DNA from 3 places in the Bacillus bruguierae genome. Region 3 is predicted to be linked to each of the others. Evidence: riboswitches for the same ligand, from Rfam matches in the RefSeq annotation. Region 3 holds a riboswitch; each other region holds the start of a gene.
What was found. A riboswitch is a leader RNA that binds a small molecule or an ion and turns the genes downstream of it on or off. The one in region 3 is predicted to bind lysine.
Positions count from the first base shown of each region.

Region 1 (8,443 bases), on a different contig from region 3:
ATGAAGCGCTTGAGTATTTTGCGCCGATTGAAGAAGAAAAGCATTCGATGAAATGGATATTGAAGGCAGGGGAACGTTTAAAAAAGCGTGTAAAGGCAGGGGCATTTTCACCGGAATGGATTGATTTATACTTGGAGGAAGCTGTGCGTAAAGGCTTGCAAGAAGTTGGCATTGTTGATCACTTATATCGTTTCTATGAAGCGAAGGAATACTATGAACGCTACGTCGATATTCGTAATACAGAACTGGGGCGGCTGCAAAAAGAATGGTTAGATCAAGTGAGGATGGAATCGATTATAAACTTTACAAGCGCAATTGAAGATGCGAAAGAAAGATGGAGAAAACGAGGCGTGACGTTACGACTTGGGCTAGAAGCAGATTATTTCATCGGCGGGGAAGAAGAACTGACAAAGTTATTAACATTAGGAAATTGGGATTATGTTATTGGTTCTGTTCATTTTATTAATGGATGGGGATTTGATAATCCGGATACAGACGATTATTTTAGACAACATAATTTGCATGTGTTATATCAGACATTTTTTCAAACGTTAGAAAAAGCAATACGTTCTGGCTTATTTGATATTGTTGCGCATTTAGATAACATAAAAGTGTTTAACTATCGCATAGATGAAAATGAGCAATTACCATATTACGAAAAAATTGCGAAAGCTTTGATTGAAACGAATACAGCTACGGAAGTGAATGCTGGATTATATTATCGATATCCTGTAAGAGAAATGTGTCCGAGCCCTTTGTTTTTACAGCGCTTAGTACAATATGGTGTTCCGATTACAATTTCTTCGGATGCGCATTTCCCAAATGATTTAGGTAGTTATGTACAAGAAAATATAGAAACACTTCGAAATCATGGTGTGACGCATGTTGCAACATTTGAAAAAAGAATCCGGAACATGAAACCGCTCGAATATGTAGAAGAGAATGTTTTGTGATAAAGTGAAACTTCCATCAGTAGGGGGAGGGTTTATTCCCTACTGATGGAAAGCCCGCCCAATCGGGCTTACTGCCCGCGAATAGCGGGATGAAAATCTCCTTTTTTGTTTACACTAATGTTGAACAAAAAAGGAGGATTTTCTTATGGCGAAACAACAATATAAAGATACTGGGAAGTTAACGAATGAGAGCAATGCCTTGCAAAAAGATCAATCAGAGCAAGCGATTATACAAGAACAAATTAGTGATACGGTAGCAGAAGGAACAATTGATGTGAAGTTAGGACAAGGAAGAGACCAATAAAATGAAACATGGAAAAAAGGCTGAATGTATTCAGCCTTTTTTCCATGTTTTTGTAAAGAAAGGTGATAAAAATATATGAATACAAATTGAAAAAAGGACATAAAAATCCTCCTTTGTTTTAGATGGGCGAGAGGATTTGGCCATGCATAGAAACGTTCAAGGCCTTTTTCTGCCACGTACGGTGATAAAGCAAAGAGAAAAAACGAGTGCTTGTCATCTTTTGTTCCACATAACCGCAACGTATATGTAGAACAATTAAAACGAATTTATATAGTTTAATCAAATTCCTTGTTTTTTTTCGACGGAATTTTTTACAATAATATTGAATGGGCATATTTTTATCCCGCTATTTTTGGGCAGTAATACTCCCACCTCAAAATTCAGCGAAAGCATTGTCCAGCTCCAGTGGCTAGAATGTTCGGTGGCTTCGCTTCTTCCTACGAGGTAAAAAAACCCTCTACGTCAGAAGCTCCATCCCCCTCACATTCTGAACGAGCCACTTCCGCTTTTCTTAAGAAGTTAGGTGGGAGATAAACTGCCCGTAAAAGCCCGATTGGGAGGGCTAATAATCAGCGGGGGATGAAGAAAACCCTCACTGATTAAAGTTTCACTTTATCCAAAGATGATGAGGTTTTACTGTGCGTAAAAAAGAAAGGATGCTTAAACATGGCGAAAATTTTAATAGCAGGAAAAATTCCAGAAATCGGACTACAGTTGTTACGAGATCATGAAGTGGAAATGTATGATAAAGAAGAATTGATTGGCACAGAAGAGCTAGTAGCGCGTGTAAAAGATAAAGATGTATTATTAAGCTTGCTTTCAACAAAAGTTCCGAAAGAAGTCATCGATGCAGCACCGTATTTGAAAATTATTGCGAACTACGGTGCTGGATATGACAATATTGATTATAAATATGCGGTGGAAAAGGACATAGCGGTTACGAATACACCAAAAGTTTCAACAGAGGCAACAGCAGAGCTAACATTTGCAATTTTGTTAGCGGCAGCGCGCCGTATTCCAGAAGGAGATACACTATGTCGTACAGTTGGTTTTAATGGCTGGGCACCGCTCTTTTTCTTAGGGCGTGAAGTATACGGCAAAACGATTGGCATTATTGGCCTTGGAGAAATCGGAAAAGCGGTAGCCAAGCGAGCAAATGCCTTTGGGATGAACATTGTGTATACAGGGCCAAGTCGTAAATATAGGGCGGAGCAAGAATTAGGGGCAACATATGTAACGCTGGAAGAACTATTACAAACAGCGGATTTTGTTACCATTAACTGTGCTTATAATCCGAAGTTGCATCACATGATTGATGAGGAACAGTTTAGACTAATGAAGAAAACAGCTTATATTATTAATGCGGCACGTGGTCCGATTATGAACGAAGAGGCGCTTGCATTTGCATTAGAAACAAAGGAAATTGAAGGAGCAGCTCTTGATGTCTTTGAATTTGAACCGAAAATTACAGAGAGATTAAAAGAATTAACAAACGTTGTGTTAACACCGCATATTGGAAACGCAACGATTGAGACGCGTGATGCAATGGCAGAAATGGCAGTACGCAATATTTTAGCGGTATTAGAAGGAAATGAACCGTTAACTCCAGTGTATAAAAAAGAACTTGTGACGAAATAACAAAGAATCCTTCCTTATGATAGGAAGGATTCTTTGTTTATTCTTTGTTTGCTCGCTTTTTTTGTGATGGGCGTTGTCTAAGAAATTGAGATAACATATACAAAATATAAAGCGGAATAGCGATGAATAAAAACACTGAAATATTACCGAAGCTCGTTTTATACATCGTATAAATGATTCCAATTAAAAAGAGTGTCACAATAATACTATATTTTGGAATCGGTACATCTTTCATACTTGGAATACGAATGCGACTAACCATAAGAAAAGCGAATGTCACGAATACTGTAATAAGTACGATTTTTGGAATCGTATGTGAAAATAAAGTAAGGAAGGCAACAAGACCACCTGCAGCTGTAATTGGTACACCAGTAAAGTATTTCATTGATGTTGATGATGGTGTAACATTGAAGCGAGCTAATCTGTATGCTCCAAATAGAGGGAAGAGTCCTGCTATGTATAATCCGATAATACCGTAATTAGAGAAGGATGTGTAATACATCAATACAGCGGGAGCAGCACCAAATGTAACAACGTCTGCTAATGAATCAAGTTCTTTTCCGAGCTGTGAATCGACACGAAGTAGGCGTGCAATCCTTCCATCAAGGCTATCTAACATCATTCCGATTAAAACTAAAATTGCCGCTGATTTGTAGTATCCTAATGAAGCATAGCCGATGGATAGAAATCCACTATATAAATTTCCGAGCGTAAATAGGTTTGGAATGGCTGCTCTGTACAAAATCTGATCCCTTGCTTTCTATTATAGATTCTTGATTAGTTTATGAAAGTTTATCTTTTTTATCATAACATAAATTTCCTATAATCGTCGAAAAAATTCTTCGTTTTGAGAAAGATTTCAGCGTATTTTTTATTTGTTGTAAGTCTGAAAGTAATAACTGTACTTGCTTTTTAATTTGTTTCATTCAAAGCTATCGTATTATATGTATGTTGTTTTTTATTTGGATTTATATGTATATAGAAAATAACCCTCGAATCGTTATCGTTCGAAGGTTATTTTCTTATTCAAATTTCGTTATCATCGTGCCAGTCTTATATCGATTATGTGAATCAAATCGTAATAAATCACCGTAAATGAGTTTATCAGAGTAATTTAACTCTGTTTTTGCCTTTTCGATATATGGTTGACACATAGTAATATCAGTCGGTTCACCAGTTTTTTTGTTGTAGCATACATTTTTTGTATACAGATAATCATTTGTTACGAAGCTTCCGTCACGCATAACCATAAGTGGTTCATCATTTTTTTCAAATAAATCTGTACCAAATTCAATAGAATGGTTTGTTTTTATACCGAGTAAATGTAGAAGTGTTGGTTTCACATCAATTTGTCCAGAAACTTTTGAAATGACTTGTCCTTTTTGACCAGGAATGTGAATGATGAGCGGTACTCTTTGTAGCTGCATCGTATCAAAAGGAGTAAGAGTCTCTTTTCCTAAAAATTGGGCCATAGCTGCATTATGGTTTTCAGAAATACCATAATGATCTCCGTAAATAATGATAATCGAATTATCGTATAATCCTTCTTTTTTTAATTGTTCAATAAAATATTTTATTGCTTCATCTGTATAACGTACAGTTGGAAAATAACGATTTACAACGCCGCTTTCTGAATTAAATTCATTAATGAATTGATCTTCCGGTTGCAGCAAAAATGGAAAATGGTTTGTTAATGTAATGAATTTCGTATAGAACGGTTGTGGTAAGGATTTTAATTTTGGAATAGATTGTTCGAAAAATTCTTTATCTTTTAATCCCCAACCAACAGACATTTGTTCTGCATTTGTATAGTCTTGCAAATTGAAATAGCGATCATATCCGAGTGCAGGATACATCAAATTGCGATTCCAAAATGTTTTATCATTTGAATGAAATACAGCAGAGTAATATCCATGTTTTTTGAGTTGTTCTGGTGTAGCTGTATATTCATTATTAGCATGTGTAAAGAAAACAGAGCCGCGATCAAGCGGATATAAAGAGTTTTCAATAATAAATTCGGCGTCTGAGGTTTTCCCTTGCCCTGTTTGATGATAAAAGTTATTGAAATAATAGCTTTCTTTAATGAAGTCATTTAAAAATGGTGTGATTTCTTTTCCATTTATTTTTTGATTGATGACAAAACTTTGTGTAGATTCCATTGAGATTAAAATAACATTTTTTCCTTTTGCTACGCCAAATAAATCTTTATTTGCTTGTCTATCTTTTGTTTTCACATAGTTATCAATTTCAGAAAAGCTATCTCCACTTGCGAAGGCACGCTGGGCCGAAGATTTCGATTGCAGCGCAATATCATAAATATGATACGTATATAAGCCAAGATTTTTCACAACAGTTTGGCGATCAAATGAATGCGAAAAGAGTTGTGGTTTATAAATAACTGAAATAACCATTTGCAGGGCTAATGCTGCTGTTACACCGCTAAAAAATATTTGTTTTTCTTTTCTCGATAGAGGAGTTGTGTCACAAAAACTAGGGAATTTCCGAGATAATATGGCCAAAATAATGGTATCTGCAAATAAAAGAAGTGTTTTATATGTAAATAGTTCTTTTATACTCGTTCCTAAATCAGCCATGTTATTTGTTTGAAATAATACTGGGAATGTTACAAAGTCATTGTAAAACCCATAAAACATGGCGTTGCCAAATAAAATAAATGATAACACCATACTAATACTTATAATGATACGATTTCGATGTTTTGTTGCTAATAAAGCGAAACCGAAAAATAATAATAATGAAGCTAACGGATTAAAGAACAACATGATTTGTTCGAAAGCGTTATTGATCTTCATATCAAAAGCTAATTTGTATACAATATATGTTTTGATCCATAATAGGACGACTGCTATGAGAGCGAATCGTACTTTTGGAAACAAGTGTTGCATCATATTGGGTTCCTCCTACTACCTACAAGTAACCGTTCGTTTCTGTATATAACCGGTTACATATCTCTATGTTTTTTTACTATGTGTACTATTATATAAAAACATAGTGAATTTGTGGATGCTTTTCTCATAATTGGGTAGAAAAAGGGAAGCTGGATAAAATAATGTCATCGATAGAAAAGTGGAGGAGTACTATGAAGAAAATATGTTGTTTTATAGTGAGCTGCTTCATTTTACTTGGAAATCCAGCTCCTTTTTTGGCTGAACATGAACCGTTATTATTAGAAGATGCACTTTATTCGGTGCTATTTCCGAGAATAAATGAAGCGATTCAAAAGTATTATGGAAAACAAAAGCCATATGAATGTCCGACAATCGTTAGTATGAAAAAAATGTACAGCGGTACATATTTGTTCCGTGCTTCTATTGAAATAATTAAATACGAGCCAGGAATAGGAGGGAAAAAACTCCCACCGTTTGAAAAAGTAACAATTACCTTTGAAAATGATGATGGTGAATGGACTGTGAAGAATATAGGTGTAAAGCGCTTACCAGATAATACGAAAATAAATTGTCGTAAACCAATTTAAAAAAGTATTTGACAAATAAATTACTCATTTGCTATTGTTAATAGCAATAAAAAAGACGATTGAAAATTAAATAGACTTACCTCATCTACACTCAAGGGTAGAGGCCGCGATAATCAAAAGTAAGCTATAGGAAATAAAGTGGTATTCATGATCATAGTCTGAAAGGGATTATCGCCGAAATATATGAGTACCCACTTTATTCATATATTGGGACTGCATTAAATAAATGTAGTACTGTCATAAGTTTTTGACTTATGGAGAGCTATTTGGAGATGTTTGATGCGGTTTCTTATTTGAGAAAATAACAACAAGTTTATTTTTTCATCGTATATTCTTCTAATAAGAAACGCGTGTGAACATTGTTCCGCGCGTTTTTTTGTTTATCCCGCTATTCGTGGGCAGTAAGACCCCCACCTCAAGATTCGGAAGACGCGAAGCCACCGACTGTTCTAGCCGCTGGATCTTAAAGAAAAGCGGAAGCGGCTCGCTCAGAACAAGAGGGGGATGGAGCTTCTGACATAGAGGCGCTTTTTGCCTAGGAGGCAGAGCTAGACAAAGCTGTCGAAAAATTAAAATGGATATATAGATGTTTTTGAGAGAAAAGGGAGGAATTCACATGTATTTACACGGCACAAGCCACATTAACGAGCAAGGGCACTTAGAAATTGGAGGATGCGATGCTACTGAACTTGCAAAAACATATGGAACACCTCTTTATGTATATGATGAAGCAGCGATTCGTGAGAAATGTCGTGCATTCCATCATGCTTTTAAAGAAAGTGGGTTCTCTTATCAAGTAGCATATGCGAGCAAAGCGTTCTTGTGCATGGAAATGTGCCGATTAGCTGCTGAAGAAAATATGTCGCTTGATGTTGTGTCTAGCGGAGAGTTATATACAGCGCTGCAAGCAGGATTTCCAGCTGATCGTATCCATTTCCATGGTAATAATAAAACAGAAGAAGAGATGAGAATGGCACTAGAAGCTAACATCGGATGTTTCGTTGTAGACAATTTTTTGGAACTAGAAGTATTGCATGATTTGGCAGAAGAATACGGGAAAGTTGCAAGCGTTCTGCTTCGTGTGACTCCAGGAGTAGAAGCGCATACCCATGAATATATTACAACAGGTCAAGATGATTCCAAGTTTGGCTTTGGTATTTCAACGGGGCATGCATTACAAGCAATGAAACGTGCATTAGAAAAATCAAATTACCATGTGCTGGGAATTCATTCTCATATTGGATCGCAAATTTTTGAGACAGCAGGATTTGTTCGTGCAATTGAAGTGCTTCACAAATTTTTAGAAGTAGTGAGAAAAGAAATGGATTACGTAGCTTCTGTATTAAATGTAGGCGGTGGTTTTGGAATTCGTTATACGGAAGGAGATACACCGCTTGCTCTTGGTGAATATGTGCAAGCTGTGACAGATGCGGTGCGCGAGCAGTTTATAGCATGTGGATATCCACTTCCAGAAATTTGGGTAGAACCAGGTCGTAGTATTGTTGGTGATGCAGGAACAACTTTGTACACAGTGGGAGCGATTAAAGATATTCCAGGCATTCGTAAATATGTATCAGTTGATGGAGGAATGACAGATAACCTTCGACCAGCACTTTACGGAGCTCGTTACGAAGCATTGCTAGCAAACCGAGCGAATGAATCTGCCGAAGAGGTTGTTTCAATCGCAGGGAAGTGTTGTGAAAGCGGGGATATGCTCATTTGGGATGTAGCGCTCCCTAAAGTTGTTTCTTGTGATCTCTTGGCTATCTCTTGTACAGGGGCATATGGTTATTCGATGGCGAATAATTACAATCGGATCCGTCGACCAGCAGTTGTGTTTGCGGAAAATGGAAAATCTCATGTTGTTGTTGAGAGGGAATCGTATGAAAATATTATCGGGAACGATCGCATACGTGTAAAGGAATTTGTGTAAAGTGAAACTTCCATCAGTGTGGGGGGGCATCCCCCACTGATGGAAAGCCTACCCAACCTTGCACATGCCAGCAGTGATCCCTCACCTATCTTCTTTAGAAAAGCGGAAGTGGCTCCCTC
Region 1 is NZ_JBAWSX010000002.1:155,055-163,497, forward strand. It holds gene WAZ07_RS04950 (histidinol phosphate phosphatase domain-containing protein) at 1-953, shown strand, start outside; gene WAZ07_RS04955 (DUF4025 domain-containing protein) at 1,099-1,257, shown strand; gene WAZ07_RS04960 (NAD(P)-dependent oxidoreductase) at 1,924-2,895, shown strand; gene pssA (CDP-diacylglycerol--serine O-phosphatidyltransferase) at 2,933-3,637, opposite strand; gene WAZ07_RS04970 (LTA synthase family protein) at 3,918-5,804, opposite strand; gene WAZ07_RS04975 (DUF3888 domain-containing protein) at 5,996-6,391, shown strand; lysine riboswitch at 6,482-6,664, shown strand; gene lysA (diaminopimelate decarboxylase) at 7,008-8,324, shown strand.
Region 1: linked by a shared signal. The riboswitch ahead of lysA (diaminopimelate decarboxylase) and the one ahead of WAZ07_RS19845 (amino acid permease) in region 3 are both predicted to bind lysine.

Region 2 (8,443 bases), on a different contig from region 3:
TACTTTTATTGGTTTTATTTTTTCTTCACTCAATTCTTGAAAACAATGAATTAATTCTCGATGTGTTATTTCATGTTCAAATAGCTGACTTATAAATCGAGTATGCTTCACATACTGTAAGAACCAGTTTGCATGTCTTTTATAATCTAATCCATCACTAGAACCAACTATACGTAGTTCCTTTTCATAGAACTCTGATGTTAAATAAAATTCTTCTTTTTTCCATTCAAGATGCCTTTTTCCGCATAAAACAAGCGAATGTTGTTCCATCTTTCCCCATCCTTTAATAACTATAACTGTCTTCAATTAACATAGTTCCTTTTTAAATAAGTGCATACCATTTCGTATATGATACAACTCGTATTCTCTCTGAAACTCAACAGAAAATAGAATTATATTCCACCCATTCCATTGTATTACTTTTTGCTTATTTTCTTCAATTCAAAAAATTAAAACTGTTTTTCATAACATTATTTACACAATCTGAACACACAAAAAATGACCACACCTCTCTCGGTGTAGTCATTTCCATACTAACTTACCTTCTTTAAATTCAATACTGGCTTCTTCACTGTTCCTTTTTTCACAATATATAACCCAGCGAAAATAACAAATCCACCGAACAACTGCATAATGTTTACCTGTTCGCCAATCGTTACGGCCGCAAATATAACAGCAAATAACGGAACGAGATACATATAAACCATTACTTTCGTTGAACCAATTTTACTAATTCCAACGTACCACATTGCAAGTCCAAAAATTGTGGCAAAAACAATAGAGTAACCTAATGATCCCCAGCTTAACATGTCAGTTGGCCATGTTAACGATTCGACATTTATAAAGCAGTATAATACAAGTGGCACAATTCCTAACAAAGTCGACCAAGCAGTTACGCGCATTGCAGAATATTTCGTTATAAGCGGCTGAGCCAGAATCGGATACCAGCCCCATGCAATCGACGCGGCTAATCCAATAAGATTTCCAATCCATGCATATTCATATGCAGATTGATTCGTATGCCCTGTTAATAACACAAGTGCTGCACCGCTAAAAGATAGTATAGATCCGATTTGTATTTTTAGAGAAAAGCGTTCTTGTTTATGTAATACCGCTAAAATCCCCGTAAAAATTGGCGACATTGCAATTAATAATGATGCATTCGTCGCAGATGTGTATTTTACGGAAAGCATAAACAGTGTTTGATATAAAGTCGTCCCAACAATACCTACCACTAACAGTCTAAGCCAGTCTTTCTTCTCTATACGTAATGAGCGTTCCACAATAAAGGTAATAAGCAACAAAACTGGAGACGCCACTAAAAAGCGCATACTATTAAATTGAATGGATGACATATACGCCACTCCATATTTTCCTATCGTATAGTTTGCTCCCCATACTAAAGCAACTAACATCAGGAGCACTTCCATTTGCCTTTGTTTCATCAAAACCTCTCCTTCCCTCATTTAGCATAGTAAAATTGGCCCAATGTAACACCATCCAATTGGCTGTTTTTTTACCCAGCCAATTTGCTATAATGATGATAATGAAGTAACAAGGAGAGACGTTACAAATGAAATGGACATTAGATACTGATAGTAAAATCCCAATCTATCAACAAGTTGTTGATTATATTGAAAGACGTATTGTGTACGGAGAGCTTCCACCTGGCAGTTTTCTTCCGTCAGAACGCAAGCTAGCAAAGCAACTTCATGTGAATCGAAGTACAATTACAACAGCCTATAATGAACTACGTGCAATGGGAATTGTTGAAAGTACAACAGGAAAAGGAACGCGTGTAAGCACACATATGTGGGGCGTATCTCCGAAATTCACACCAAATTGGAGGGGGTTTGTAGAGGGCGGGACATTTTTACCTAATTTACCACTCCTTCGCTACATTCGTGAGCAAGTGCAGCAAAATGACAATATCATTGATTTTGCAAATGGGGAGCTTGGATGCGATTTGTTCCCGCACCAGCAATTACAAGCGATTTTACGCGAACAACCGTTAACACAATCGTTAAGTTATGATCATCCTCAAGGCTATCTTCCTTTACGGCAAGCTGTAGCTACATATATGAAGGAGCACTTACAAATTGATGCAACTGAACAATCCATCATGATTACTTCCGGCGCCCAGCAAGCACTGCATCTTATTGTGCAATGTTTATTAAATCCAGGCGATGCTGTAGCATTTGAAAGTCCATCACATTGTTATTCCTTGCCTCTTTTTCAATCCGCAGGCATTCGAATTTTCCCATTACCAGTTGATGAACATGGGATTCATCCAGATGATGTACATGAGCTACACAGAAAGCATCGGATTAAAATGATTTTCTTAAATCCAAATTATCAAAACCCGACCGGAACGCTCCTTCATCCGAAGAGAAGAGAAACTCTTTTATCTTTATGTGCCGATTTACGTATTCCAATTGTTGAAGATGATCCGTCTAGCTTATTAACATTAGAAAAAAAAGAACAAGCATGTTCAACCTTAAAATCAATTGATACAAATGGAACGGTCATTTATGTCCATTCTCTATCCAAAATGATAGCACCAGGATTACGAATTGGCTGGCTCGTTGCTCCGCAGTCCGTTGTTGAACGCTTATCAGATGCACGGCATCAAATGGAATTAGGCTTAAGCATTTTTCCGCAATGGCTTATGCAGCAATTTTTTGAAACAGTTCCATTTGAAGCACATTTACAACAGTTACGGTCTGAATTAGTACAAAAAAGAAATATGTTAGCAGATGCACTGCAACATTCACTCCAGAAAGAACTCTCATTTTCCTTGCCAACAGGAGGAATTTATATATGGGGAAAATTACAACAACCTATCAATGAAAAACAGTTCATAATGCAAAGTTTAAAACAACAAGTTGCCTTTATGCCCGGCAGTATTTTTGGCGCAAAAGATGGTTACATTCGTCTATCTTATGGAAAAGTAGATATAAACCACATTACTGAAGGAATCTCTCGTCTGCAACAGGCGATTAAGTTGTCTCATACATAAAATTATTTCTGACATCTCTCTAACCAACTACTAGCCACTAAACGCATGTAAGTTATTTGTATATATACAAGTTAAAAAAACGACATAAAAACCCATTTCTTTTTAGGGGAGACGAGAGCATCTAGCCGTGCATAGAAGCGGTCAGGGCCTTTTCCTGCCACATGCGAGATTTTAAAACAAAGAGAGCAAGCAAGTAGCGGTCATGTTGTATTCTGAATACCTATTATTTATATATCGAAATATAAAATTGTATTTATATATAAGATAATCTACCTTTTGTCCTTTTCCAAATTACTCAGAAGTACAGTAGGTTTCTGTACTTCTGGCAATTTTCATTCAGTTTAATTCCTCCTAAAATATGTACATACCATTCCGTATATGACATACATTCATATTTTCTTCCTTTCCTTGAAACTCTACAGCAAATGGGAATTCACCGTAATTCTTTAATTGATTTTGAACGATACCATTTCCAATCGGTTCGCAAAATTGAATCGTTATTTTCCCAAGAGAAAAACCTTGCGATATCGCATTCCATTCCTTATTTATTTTGGGCGGACTCATTTCTATATGCAGTAAATCTTTCCATCGTTTGCTTGTTTCATTTACATTAGTAACAGCATAGAACACTGTTTTCATTCCAATTATGTGATTATTATGGGGCGAGATTACTCCTTTTTTCTGTAAATCATCCCTTCTTTTTTCATCCGATTCACTCCACTCAATGAAAAATGGGAACCTGGGGCCGTCTCCCTCTTGTTCAATAAATAGCATTTTCCAGCTTAATAGAGTTCCATCATCCCTCATACGTTTCCCTTCCAATGGACCTTTTATATGAAATCCCTTTGCCACCAGTCTCTCAGTAAGCTCTTCCATCTGTTCTGTACGCAGTGCAATTTGAAGCATTCCTTCCTCTATTTGTAACTTATGAATAGCTTGTTGAATAAGGGGATTCTCTGCTTCAATTGCAACCTCTTGATTTTGCACTGCTAAAAACTCAATGTATGCTAAATCAAAATAACATAAACTATTATGTGTCCCCCAATTCGTATGCTCTCCTCCTTGAACTACATGAAATCCATGTCGTTTCATTTGATTTATCACCTCAGCTGGAGAACACCTAACTACATGAACAAGATGATCAAACTGTAACATCTCCTCACCACCCTTACTTTTATTCTTTTAGTGTATTATCTTTCAATTATTTCTTGCAATTTAAATCTTCTGAAAATATGTTAATTCATGTTTATTATAACGAAAAAAATAAAGCTAATTGAAAGACTAAAGGATCTTTTCCACTAGAAAGAGGAGCCTTTAATTTTAATGCGATTCTTCCTGGAAATAAGAATTTCATCTCAAATAGCTTTGTCGAAAAATATTTTTCTGAATTTTCTATTAATTTTAAAGGATTTTTTGAAACACAATGCGAAACCATTGTATAACCTTTTTTCAATAGGTTACCTATTACATACTTTTTAGGATCGGGATGAATTTTGAAAGCACTTTTCTTAAATAGCCATTTTTTTCTATAAAAAAATCCTTGCAATATTTTCAGAAAATCATTACAATTGCCATATATTAAAAATCATAGTAATAGAAAAATCCTCATCAATCCGATGAGGTAGAGGTCGCGGCTTTTATTAGTAATCTAGACGAGACGCAGAGAACGTCAATAACCCTGGATAAAAGGAAAAGCTGCCGAAGTTTATACTTCTTCTCTGGAAGTATATGCTGGGGCTGTTTTCGAATAGGAACAGAACTGTCACGTTTACAAAATTACCGTGTAAACGTGGGGCGCTATCTTAACGGAAGGTATGATGGGGTGGCTATTTTTGAAATGCTCCGCTAAAGTCCTTTGGCGGTTTTTTTATTCCCCCCGCTCCTTCCTATCTTACAAGAAAAGGAGTGTTGAACATGAACGGCGCAACTACTAACGTTACCTCTACAGCTACAAATCAATCTGCACAAACAACTAACGAACTTCGACGCGGATTAAAATCTCGTCACCTTACAATGATTTCTCTCGGTGGTACAATCGGTACCGGACTATTTCTTGCTAGCGGTGGTGTCATTCATACAGCTGGCCCTGGTGGAGCTCTTGTAGCATACGCTGCAATTGGAATTATGGTTTATTTTTTAATGACAAGCTTAGCTGAATTAGCAGCGTACATGCCTGTTGCTGGATCTTTTAGCACATATGCGACAAAATTTGTTGATCCATCGCTTGGATTCGCATTAGGTTGGAATTACTGGTATAACTGGGCAATTACGATTGCTGCTGAACTTGCAGCCGTAACATTAATTATGAAGTTTTGGTTCCCAAATACGCCTTCCCTTCTTTGGAGTGGCATTTGCTTAGTCATTATGTTTCTTTTAAATTACTTATCTGTTAAAGGATTTGGTGAAGCTGAATATTGGTTCGCACTTATTAAAGTAGTTACCGTTATTATCTTTTTAATTGTTGGATTTATGATGATTTTTGGTATTATGGGTGGCGAGCCTGTTGGATTTAAAAACTTTACTGTTGCAGACGCACCATTTAACGGTGGTATTATGGCAATCATCGGCGTTTTTATGGCTGCTGGTTTTTCATTTCAAGGAACTGAATTATTAGGTGTAGCTGCTGGTGAAACTGCCGATCCAGAGCGTAGTATTCCAAAAGCAATTCGCTCAATCTTTTGGCGTATTCTATTATTTTACATCTTTGCAATTCTTGTTATCGGTCTATTGATCCCTTATACAACTGATAGTCTTGCAGCAAGTGACGTAACAGTAAGTCCATTTACACTTATATTTGAAAAAGCAGGGGTTGCATTTGCTGCTTCTGTTATGAACGCTGTTATTTTAACTGCAGTTTTATCTGCCGGTAATTCAGGAATGTACGCATCAACTCGTATGCTTTGGGATTTAGCAAGACAAGGAAAAGCACCGAAATTTTTAGGGAAATTAAATAGTCGCGGCGTACCTGTTAACGCGTTAATCGCAACTTCAGTAGTTGGCTGTGTCGCTTTCCTAGCTTCCTTATTTGGCGACGGTGTAGTATATATTTGGTTATTAAATGCATCTGGAATGTCTGGATTTATTGCATGGGTCGGAATCGCTATTAGTCATTATCGTTTCCGAAAAGCATATATTGCACAAGGAAAAGATTTAAATGATTTACCGTATAAAGCAAAATGGTACCCATTTGGTCCAATTTTCGCATTTGCACTTTGTGTCATTGTCATTTTAGGACAAAATTACGGAGCGTTTATGGGCGAGTCTATCGATTGGAACGGTGTACTTGTTTCCTATATCGGCCTCCCTCTCTTCCTTGCGCTGTGGTTAGGATATAAATTTACAAAGAAAACAAAAGTAATTCCTCTTGATAAAGTAGAACTTTAATCCGGTGGAGATTCTTCATCCCCTGCTGATTATCGGCTCTTACTGCCTGTTAATAAGTGATAAAGGTTAGCCAACACAATGGTGTTGGCTAACCTTTTTTTATCTGAACGAATCCTTGTTCAAAGGTTATAGTTACTTTATGTCGAATAGTGTACTATATATAAATTTTTCTAAAAAAGGATGAGATTAAAATGAATATCGCATTAGAAATTGTCTCCACAGAACAACTAGAAATATTAAAGAATTTTTATGCCCTATACTTACATGATTTATCCGAATTCTCACCTACCCTTCATCCAAATGAAAATGGATTTTTTGAATTTGATGCTTTTGAACTGATTTGTAATCGAGATGAGCTTTCTCCTTACTTTATTACATATGAAAGAAAATATGTCGGATTTCTCCTATTCGCAAAAACACCATTCACGGCACCAGAAACAGACTTCTGCATTAACGACCTTTTCTTATTAAAAGCATACCGCGGAAAAAATATCGCAGATCAAGCAATCTTAGAACTGTTAAAACAAAACAAAGGAACTTATTATGTAATGCAATTAAAAAGCAATAAAACAGCGATTCATTTCTGGGAGAAATTTTACCAAAAGAATGGGATTCAGTATCAAGCAGCTGAGAAAATGGATGGAGATGATTTATGCTTAACACAAACATTTACAGTACCATCATTACTTTCCAAGCTGTAATCCCTTTACTTCCCTATTTCTCATGTTTTTACAATAATAGAATAAGAACTATAAACAAAGGTTGGGGTTTCATGAACATTCGTGTAACTGATGGAGCAAAAACAATACTACGGTGCGTTTATGAGAAAATCTATCGATTGGCGCGGTGTACGCATTTCCTATATCGGCTACCTCTCTTCTTTGCGCTGTGGTTAGGATATAAATTTACAAAGAAAACAAAGGTCATCTCATTAGATAAATGTGAGCTTTCACAACAAAAAACCTGTCAATTCATATTATCAAGACATAAATATGAAAAATACTTAAAAAATAAAGCCTCCATCATATTATATATGACTAATATGTTGGAGGCTTTTGTTTTGTTTGAAGTACTGCCCAATAGCTATAAATGTTGTAAATAATAAAAAACAAACGTATCGATAGACCTTCTATCTATCAAATCATTTCCAATAATTTTTCATTAAATTGATAGACCAATTTGCTTGTCTAATTTCATTCTTTGGAAGAAACTCCTTCATTACAGGTTTAATATCAATGATAGGTGTTCCATCAATTGCATCTAATCCTTTCACCACTAATTTCTTTCCAGTATGCTCTATTAATTCAACTGTAGTTACACCTAATTTATTCGGTCTATTTTTTCCTCTCTGCGAAAAAATTCCGACTTTCGGAAAGTTAAGATTATTCCTCGGATGCCTTGCTTCATACTGAATTTTATCATCAGATACTTTGTCAAAGTAAAAAATTATTTCTAAGTGTGAAAAATCTTCTATTCCTTGTAATGCAGATTCATTTAATTCATCAGTTAGTTCGACTTCTGACACAACACTCCCCCAATTATCATCTTTCATTTCTTTACGAGAATTATGAACGTATGCAACTGGATTCATTATAATTTCCATATAAATCCCTCCCAAAACTTCTTTTTTTAATTATATAAGAGATTTAACTATAAAAAAATTTTGTTTTTTTAAATTAACTTAATAAGTTTTGCTAATAATCTACTAAAAAAATGCTTACTAAAAAATCCTTTCCAACAATAATTGACATCATCTCACCGATAGAACGTCTTCCTTATATAATTTGTTGTCATAAGTTATTTTAATTTTTTACTTAAAACAATGCTTCTGTAATTTGTAATTTCCCAATTGACATATTCAATAAAACGATATCCTTTATCACCGTAGTATTTAATCAGATGACTAGCTCCCTCAGCCGTATCTAATGCGAGTTCCTCTACCCCTTCTTTTGTTGCCGTTTCTTCAGCTAATTCAAGCAATTTTCTTCCAACTCCCATTGATTGATAAGAAGGATGGACTCCAAACTGACCTATTCCTGC
Region 2 is NZ_JBAWSX010000008.1:48,778-57,220, forward strand. It holds gene WAZ07_RS14440 (MDR/zinc-dependent alcohol dehydrogenase-like family protein) at 1-270, opposite strand, end outside; gene WAZ07_RS14445 (DMT family transporter) at 534-1,445, opposite strand; gene pdxR (MocR-like pyridoxine biosynthesis transcription factor PdxR) at 1,574-3,019, shown strand; gene WAZ07_RS14455 (VOC family protein) at 3,371-4,174, opposite strand; gene WAZ07_RS14460 (hypothetical protein) at 4,269-4,472, opposite strand; lysine riboswitch at 4,634-4,827, shown strand; gene WAZ07_RS14465 (amino acid permease) at 4,934-6,403, shown strand; gene WAZ07_RS14470 (GNAT family N-acetyltransferase) at 6,595-7,104, shown strand; partial or broken gene WAZ07_RS26260 (amino acid permease) at 7,207-7,352, shown strand; gene tsaA (tRNA (N6-threonylcarbamoyladenosine(37)-N6)-methyltransferase TrmO) at 7,545-8,006, opposite strand; gene WAZ07_RS14480 (GNAT family N-acetyltransferase) at 8,201-8,443, opposite strand, start outside.
Region 2: linked by a shared signal. The riboswitch ahead of WAZ07_RS14465 (amino acid permease) and the one ahead of WAZ07_RS19845 (amino acid permease) in region 3 are both predicted to bind lysine.

Region 3 (8,443 bases):
ATGTAATTGCGTCGCTTATTGTTGGTTTATATGGCGGCTATATTGCCGATACATTAGGACGGAAAAAGGTCATGATTATCGGACAGGTGATTCAAGTCATTTCTATTGCTTGCATGGGAGTTGTGAACTCAGACTATATAGATTCAGCTTGGCTTACATTTGTATTTTTACTGATCAATAGCATCGGTTCTGGCGTGATGAATCCAGCAACAGAAGCAATGCTAATTGATGTAAGTACACCGGAAAACCGAAAAATGATGTACAGCATTAATTACTGGGCAATCAATTTATCGATTGCGATCGGTGCGATTTTCGGCGGACTTCTCTTTGAACATTATCGTTTTCAATTATTTATGCTGCTGACAGGTATTGCATTATTAACACTGTATTTAATTACAGTTTACATGGAAGAAGTATATGTCGTTCAAAAGAAAGTAGAAAAGAAAAACGTATTAACAGATATGGTGAGCAATTACCGAGTAGTCGTGAAAGACAAGGCATTTATCGTATTATGTTTAGGAAGTATATGCGCATTATCATTAGAGTTTCAAATTAATAACTATATCGGTGTCCGTCTGCAAAAAGAATTTGAAACGATAACATTTTCACTTTGGAACGGAAATAGTTTTGACTTAACAGGGATTCGGATGCTAAGCTGGATCTCCACTGAAAATACAGTACTAGTCGTTTTCTTTTCAGCGCTTATAGTAAAAATCATGAATCACTTTGAGGACCGGAAAGTACTGTATACAGGTTTATTTATCTATACAATTGGATTTACGATATTTGGAGCAAGTAACAGTCTATGGGTTTTATTACTCGCAGGTTTGTTCCAAACAATTGGAGAAATGATGTATGTGCCAGTCAGCCAATCGATTCGGGCAGATATGGCAAGAGACGATGCGAGAAGTTCTTATATGGCCATAAACGGCATGGTCTTTCAAATCGCAAAGATGGTTGGAACGCTCGGCATTATGATTGGTTCCGTTATTGCATCTTGGGGAATGAGTATCTTGTACTGCTTCATAGGAATTAGTAGTATTGTCTTATTTAAGAAAGCAGTTGATATGTATCATCGTCAAGGGGAGAAGGTAGAGAAGATAGGATAATGAGAAGGCTACTTGTTTTATTAACCTTTCTATTATATTAAAGTAAGTGTGAAAGATAGAAGATATGTATATAAGCTAAAAAAACGACATAAAACCCCTTTCTTTTAGGGGAGGACAAGAGCATCTGGCCGCGCATGGAGCGGTCAGGGCCTTTTCCTGCCACATGCAAGGTTTGAAACAAAAGAGCGGGTCGGTAGCGAGCGTGTTGTATTCTGCATAGCGGTGAATTATGTGTCGAAACATTAAAACAGATTTATATAGGAGATAATTATAATGAAAATTAGCCCAAAAGAATTTTATAGTCGTAATATACGTTATATGATTAGGTCAGCAATGGAAGAAGATGCAAAAAATTTATCTGAAGTACGATTACAAATAGATGGCGAAACAGAGAATTTAGATAGAGAAAAAGGCGAAGCATACATAGATGAAGCTGGTTTTAAAAAAATCATTAAAGAGGATACAGACAGTGTGAGTAATCTATTTTTAGTAGCTGAAGTGAATGGAAGAATTGCAGGTTTTTCAAGGTGTGAAGGGAACAAATTGAAAAGAACATCTCATAAAGTAGAATTTGGCGTGTGCGTATTACAAGAGTATTGGGGATACGGTATTGGAAAGAACTTCTTAACAGAATCCATCAATTGGGCAGACTCGCATGGAATTAAGAAAATCACTTTGAATGTTCTTGAAACGAACGATAAAGCGAAAAGTCTTTATGAAAGATACGGTTTTGAAGTAGAAGGGATTTTAAAAAATGATAAAATTTTATCGGATGGAAATTACTATAATACTATTTTGATGGGAAGATTTAATGGGTAAAGTGTTATATATAAATGTAAATTGAAACCCGATATAAAACCCCCTCTTTAGGGGAGGGCCTTTTTCTGCCACATGCGAGGTTTGAAACAAAAGGAGCAGGCCAGTAGTGGGCATGTTGTATTCTACATAGTAGCGATTTGTATGTTAAAAAATCAAAGTGAATATATATAGAACAAGGAAGTGGGAGAATGTTTCCTATTTTAAAAACAGAAAGACTAATTTTGAGAGAACTAATAGAAGATGATGCACAAGGAATATTGAATTGCTTTTCAAATGAGGATGTATTACGTTACTACGGACAAAATCCATTAACAGATCTAGAACAGGTTGAAAATATAATTAGGAATTTTTCAAATAACTATAAAGAAAAACGTGGGATAAAATGGGGAATTCAAATAAAAGAAACAGAAGGAATTATTGGAACGATTGGATTTCATGACTGGTCTTTCGAACATAAGAGAGCGGAAATCGCTTATGCCCTTTTACCTGAACACTGGGGAAAAGGGTATGCCGCTGAAGCAGTTTTAAAAGTTATATCATACGGATTTCATGAGCTACATTTAACTCGGATTGGAGCAGTTGTTTTTACAGAAAATAAAGCATCTAATGTACTACTAACAAAATTAGGCTTTCAAAAAGAAGGCGTTCTTAGAAATTATATATATCAAAATAATGTTGCATATGATACGAACGTTTACTCCTTGCTTCCAACTACTGCCTATACTCGGAATTAAGTTTATCGGCGATTTTCACGATATATCGGTGCAAATGATGTATTTATCGGCGGTTTTTCTAATATATCGGCGATTCGACAGGGAATAAAGACCCTTCGGCAATGTTCGAAATAAAAAGAATCCATTGTGATCAAAATGGATTCTTTTTATTTCAGTAAAATAACCCCGAAAAAGAACAAAAACTGTATAAAACTCACTCTATAGATAAACGTCATAAAAGCCCGCTTTCGCTCTACAAGTGAAACTGGATACAATGCTACAATACTATTTCCCGAAAAATAATTCCAAAGAGCACGAAGTTGTAAAAATGATATGTATAGGAAACATAACGTGACGATTCCTTTTCCAATAAAGGTGGGAATGTAGTAGGAAAGAAAGCCTCCTACTAAAGTTAATCGTATATACATACCAAAGTAATCGTTAGTACGTACAAAGGATAAACTATACAAATATAAAAAAGGAGATTGTTTTTTATACAAGATTTGTTCAATCCAGGTGGTGAGCCACTTTCTTTGTTTGACTTGTTGTTTAATTTGCGGTACATCTGTAAAGAAATGTACAAATTGATAAAAGCGCATGTCCATTTGTTCTTCTTGCTCTATTAAATATTCCCAACGAATGTGCCTTTTTTGTTTGTTCATCGTATATAAAAATAAGAGCGTTATGACAAGGAGTATACTTCCTACAACCGTAATGGAAGAGAATTGAAATATTGTATATGTAATAGCTGCATTGCAGAATATCCGAATAAGTAACCAGTATGAAGCAAAGTCTGTATTTCTATATGTCCAATGTATGTACATATTCCACCACTTTATAAAAGCAAGAATGACAAAGACTCCGCATAAAAAAGCGGGAGTTGTATGTAATGATTGCTGGGCAAGAGGTGTAATGATGAGTACCGCGCATAATAATGGAAAGAGTTGCATGATATAACTATATAAAAGAGAACGCTTAACATAGTAGGCTAGTTTTTCTTCTATCGGCAATAGATATAGGATATCTGGCTTTTGTAAAAATGTTCGAATGGGAGAACGAGTGAGTATAACCGTAAGTAAAATCATCACAATGGTTAATGCAACAGACTCAGATGGAAAGGAACGAAGAAATTTTGCATAATAATAGCCGCCAGTGCCAAAAAGAATAAGGAAGCTATAAACTAGACCACTTACAATACGAGCAAAGTACATCGTGATTTTTTGTAGATGTTGCTGGAAACGACTCGTCCAAAGTGTTTCGATTGTCACTATAGCCACCTCTATATTGTAGATTGTTACGATTTGAAATATATGAACAGGTCTTCGAAGCGACTCAATACCCATTTTTTCGAAAATGTTCTAGTCTTTTATTTTTCTGTTTTCCTTTTTTAGGTATGTGTTCGGTTGTCATGCATAGGCTTGCTGCAATATACATGCAATTAGCTATTATTAATACCATTATAGGCAAAGACATAATAGGTAAAGTAGGGAAGACAGCTAAACACATAAGAGATGGGCGGTTTAGAATAATCGCGAATAAGACAAAAATTGTCGATATGAGCAGGCAGGAAAGAGCTATTATCATTTCCATATTTAAATAAAATTTGCGAATACACACAGTTAAATTGAGAACGCATCCAAGAATCCCTAATAAATATCCTATAATGTGCACAACACTTCTCTTTTTGAAAACTTGTAACATGTTGCAAATACTCCTTATTCCTTTTTCTGTTATTTTATCATATGCACATCACGATATCATGGGTGAATTTGGAAAATATCTTTTGTTTTCACACCGCACGTGGCAGAAAAAGGTCCTGACCGCTACCACACACGGCCAGATGCTCTCGTCCACCCTAAAGAAGAGGTTTTCTTTCTTTATATGTACATAAAAAAGCAAGCTACCTTTTTAGGCAACTTGCTCGTTTTGTTTCTCTTTTTTCTCATCACGTTTCATTAATGGATAGAATGCAAATCCGACGATAAATAATCCAATGCCAAGCAGGAATGTTTTCACATCAGAAGATCCTGTTTTAATAACCCATAGTGCATAAATAAGTGCAATAGCCGCAATGATTCCATCTATGATACGAGAACCTTTTTGATTTTCGTATGTTTCACCTGTCATAACAAGTTTAAGCTGGAAGATTGGTGAAACGAGATATGGAATTAAGTAGGCAAGTGTTGAAACGGTAATAACAAATGTATACGCCTCGGCAATTGTCCCGGATAGTGTTGAGAATAGGAACACTTGCGACATAATGTTTGTTATACGAAGCGAATAAATCGGGCTCCCTTTTTTATTTGTTTTTGTAAAGAAAGATGGAAAGAATCCTTCTTTTGCTGCTTGATATGGTACTTCTGAACTTAATAAAACCCAACCTAGGATGGATCCAAATAAAGAAGTAAGTGCAAGCAGCGCCATTAATTTTCCGCCGCCATGTCCCATTGCTGCAGATAATGCATCTGCTAATGGTCGTTCAGATGCTTGTAGTTTATCGACATGAAGAACGCCCATTGTTAAGATTGTAATTCCTAAATAGATACCAACTGTTAATAGTAAGCCAGTAACAGTTGCGCGTTTTACTGTTTTTGGTGAAACAGCACGGTTTGATAATAAGACAGCTGACTCGATGCCGATAAAGGCCCAAAGTGTTGTTAAGGCAGCTAAGTTTACTTGTGATAATAGTCCGTGTGAAACGCCTTCTTTATCAATAATCGGTGTATACCATTGTCCAAGTTTAGATGCTTGGAAGGCAAATAACGTTACCACAATGAAGAGAAGGAATCCTGTTACTTTCGTTGTTGTTGCAAGGAAGTTCAATTTCCCAGCACCGTTTATGCCGTTCGTTAAAATCATATGTGTCCCCCACAGTAAAAGGGTACAAATAGAGAACGTAATTAGTTTTCCAACTTCAATGTTGAACGTTCCGATTGAAAATAATACATGCGTATCTTTCATAATTGGGAAAAAGAGCGATAAATAACCAGCAAATGATGTAATGATCGCTACGTTACTTGCCCAGTTTGCAACCCAGTAGCCCCATACGATGCTAAAACCCGCCATTTTTTTCGTTTTTTGTGAAGAAAAGAGTGCATAAGCATGACTTTGCGGACCTGTTGTTAAATCGGGACGACGAATTGCTAAATTACCGAAAACAAGAGCTAACATTAACACGCCAAATCCTGTCGTTAACCAAGCTAATGTAACACCAAGAGGACTAGCTGTTTGTGCTAATGTACTCGGAACCATGAAAATACCAGCTCCGACCATATTTCCAACTACAAATGCAGTGAGTACCCAAAAACCCCATTTTTTTTGTTGCATAGAAACTACCTCCAAAATTAGTATAACCAAGTCAAGCGAGGAGATATGTATGTGTTTGAAGTTCCAAACAAAACAAAAAAGCGCGTATATGTTCACGCGCTTCTCAATCTTATTAAGAAACCCACGGACATATCTCTCGATAGCTCTCCACAAGCAAACAGCTTGTGACAGTCCTGCACTTATTCAATGCAGACCCAGCAAAAAAGCGTTGTGGATACTTCTTGCTTCGGCAATTATTCCTTTCAGATTTGTTCAGCGATGCCACACATCTCCCAAATCATACTATTAATAATTGCAACCTCTACCTCACCGAGATACGAATGAGGATTTATATATAAAGTTAACATAACCAAGGGTAACAAATGGATTTTTATTCGTCAATGCAAATAAATATAATCAGATGATTGAGATAATAAAGTATGTTTTAAATAATGAAACAACTTCTGGATTTGCATCATACAATATGTATATAAAAGAAGGAGAAAGTGCAGCTTTTATCATGAAGAGCACTTTATTTGAGAGGGATAAACGGATGGAGAGCTGGTTAAAGAGAAACTGTTTTATATGTGGAAAGGAAATGTACAGGTGTGAAAAACCGGATCCGATAGAGGAGCTAAAAAAACAAAATGAAGAACTCGCAGTTTCTTTAGAACAATGTATGAGGTTACTCTATAATATACAAACGAATGTAAGTAAAAAAACAGAAAAGAGTGCATTACCTCCTCTTTTTTCGTTAGGAGATAAGATAGAAGTATTTGACGGGGAAACAAGTACAGAAGGGATCTTTATTGAGTGTACAAATGAATGGTTATATTGGATTAACGTAGATTATGATTTAACCATTAGTCATATAAAAAGTGTAAAGCGTATTATAAAAAAAGAGTCTATTCAAAAAGGGTATGTATAACTCTTTTTGAATAGGCCCAGTATCTTTTTGTGAAAGGGTTAAATAATTTTATAGGTAATTAGGAAACTTTACGAATGCTAATTGTATCTAAACTTGTAATGTTAATATTTGCAAAGCTATCCACCCAGATTAAGAAGTTGTTGTCTACACGAATGAAAACACCTTGAGCGTCAATTTCATTTCCTGCTGAAAAAACGCGAATTTTATCGCCTTCTACTAAGCCGTTTAATCTTGATACTGCCATGAGTCCGCCTCCTCTCTATCAGAAGTTAATATATATATATGAAAATGTTAGAGAGTGTGTGCGAGAGAGAGGTAGTACTAGCAACCATTTTTATAGAGTTACATTACATGCAATACTGTTATTTTCTCACACGTCATAGATTCAAAATTCTTACGAATAGTTTGTGCATCGTTAATCTGAACAGAGTCTATTCAAAAAGGATTAATATAACTCCTTTTGATATAGACCCAGTGTCTTTTTGTGAAAGTGTAAAACAATTTTATAGGTAATTAGGAAACTTTACGAACGCTAATTGTATCTAAGCTTGTAACGTTGATATTTGCAAAGTTATCAACCCAAACTAAGAAGTTGTTTTCTACGCGAATGAAAACGCCTTGACCGTCAATTTCACGTCCTGCTGAAAACACACGAATTTTGTCGCCTTCCACTAGGCCGTTTAATCTTGATACTGCCATAAGAACGCCTCCTCTCTATCAGAAGTTAATATATATATATGAAAATGATATAGAGTGTGTGCGAGAGAAATATAGTGCTAGCAACCATTTTTATAAAATATAAAAAGAAGTAGAAATTATTTTCTACTTCTTTTTACTTTGTTTTTTTGTTTGAAACCTCGCAAGTGGCAGAAAAAAGCCCTGACCGCTACTATGCATGGCCAGGTGCTCTCGCCCACCTAAAAAAGAGGTTTTCTGTCTTTACATCAAATTCAATACTGTTACTTTCTCGCGTGTCATAGATTCAAGGCTTTTACGAATACCTTGTGCGCCCATACCAGAACCTTTTACACCGATGAATGGGAAGTGATCTGGGCCGCGCTCAGTGCGTCCGTTAATTTGAACAGAGCCTGTTTCAATTTTGTTTGCGATGTGAAATGCTTTGTTAATATCTTTTGTAAATACACTTGCTTGTAAACCAAACTCAGATTTGTTTGCAATTTCAATTGCTTGTTCGTCAGAAGAAACGCGAATGACTGGAAGAATCGGACCGAATGGCTCTTCCCAAGCGACTTTCATATCTTCCGTTACATGATCAAGAAGTGTTGGATAGATTAAGTTACGCTCACGTTTGTTGCCGATGACAACAGTTGCACCTTTTTGCACTGCATCGTCTACTAAACTTTGAACGAAATCAGCAGATTTATCATCGATTAATGGTACGATCGTGCTGTCTTGTTCCGGAGAACCAACAGATAACTTTGCAATTTCATCTTTTAATAAGCGAACAAGTTCATCTGCTACATGTTCATGTACAAGTACGCGTTTAATCGCTGTGCATCGTTGACCGGAGTAAGAGAATGCCCCGCTAATAATATGTTTGGCAGCTT
Region 3 is NZ_JBAWSX010000014.1:55,601-64,043, reverse strand. It holds gene WAZ07_RS19865 (MDR family MFS transporter) at 1-1,109, shown strand, start outside; gene WAZ07_RS19860 (GNAT family N-acetyltransferase) at 1,383-1,928, shown strand; gene WAZ07_RS19855 (GNAT family N-acetyltransferase) at 2,117-2,662, shown strand; gene WAZ07_RS19850 (ABC transporter permease) at 2,809-3,909, opposite strand; gene WAZ07_RS19845 (amino acid permease) at 4,550-5,968, opposite strand; lysine riboswitch at 6,101-6,280, opposite strand; gene WAZ07_RS19840 (hypothetical protein) at 6,546-6,875, shown strand; gene WAZ07_RS19835 (hypothetical protein) at 6,934-7,119, opposite strand; gene WAZ07_RS19830 (hypothetical protein) at 7,389-7,574, opposite strand; gene WAZ07_RS19825 (NADP-dependent glyceraldehyde-3-phosphate dehydrogenase) at 7,815-8,443, opposite strand, start outside.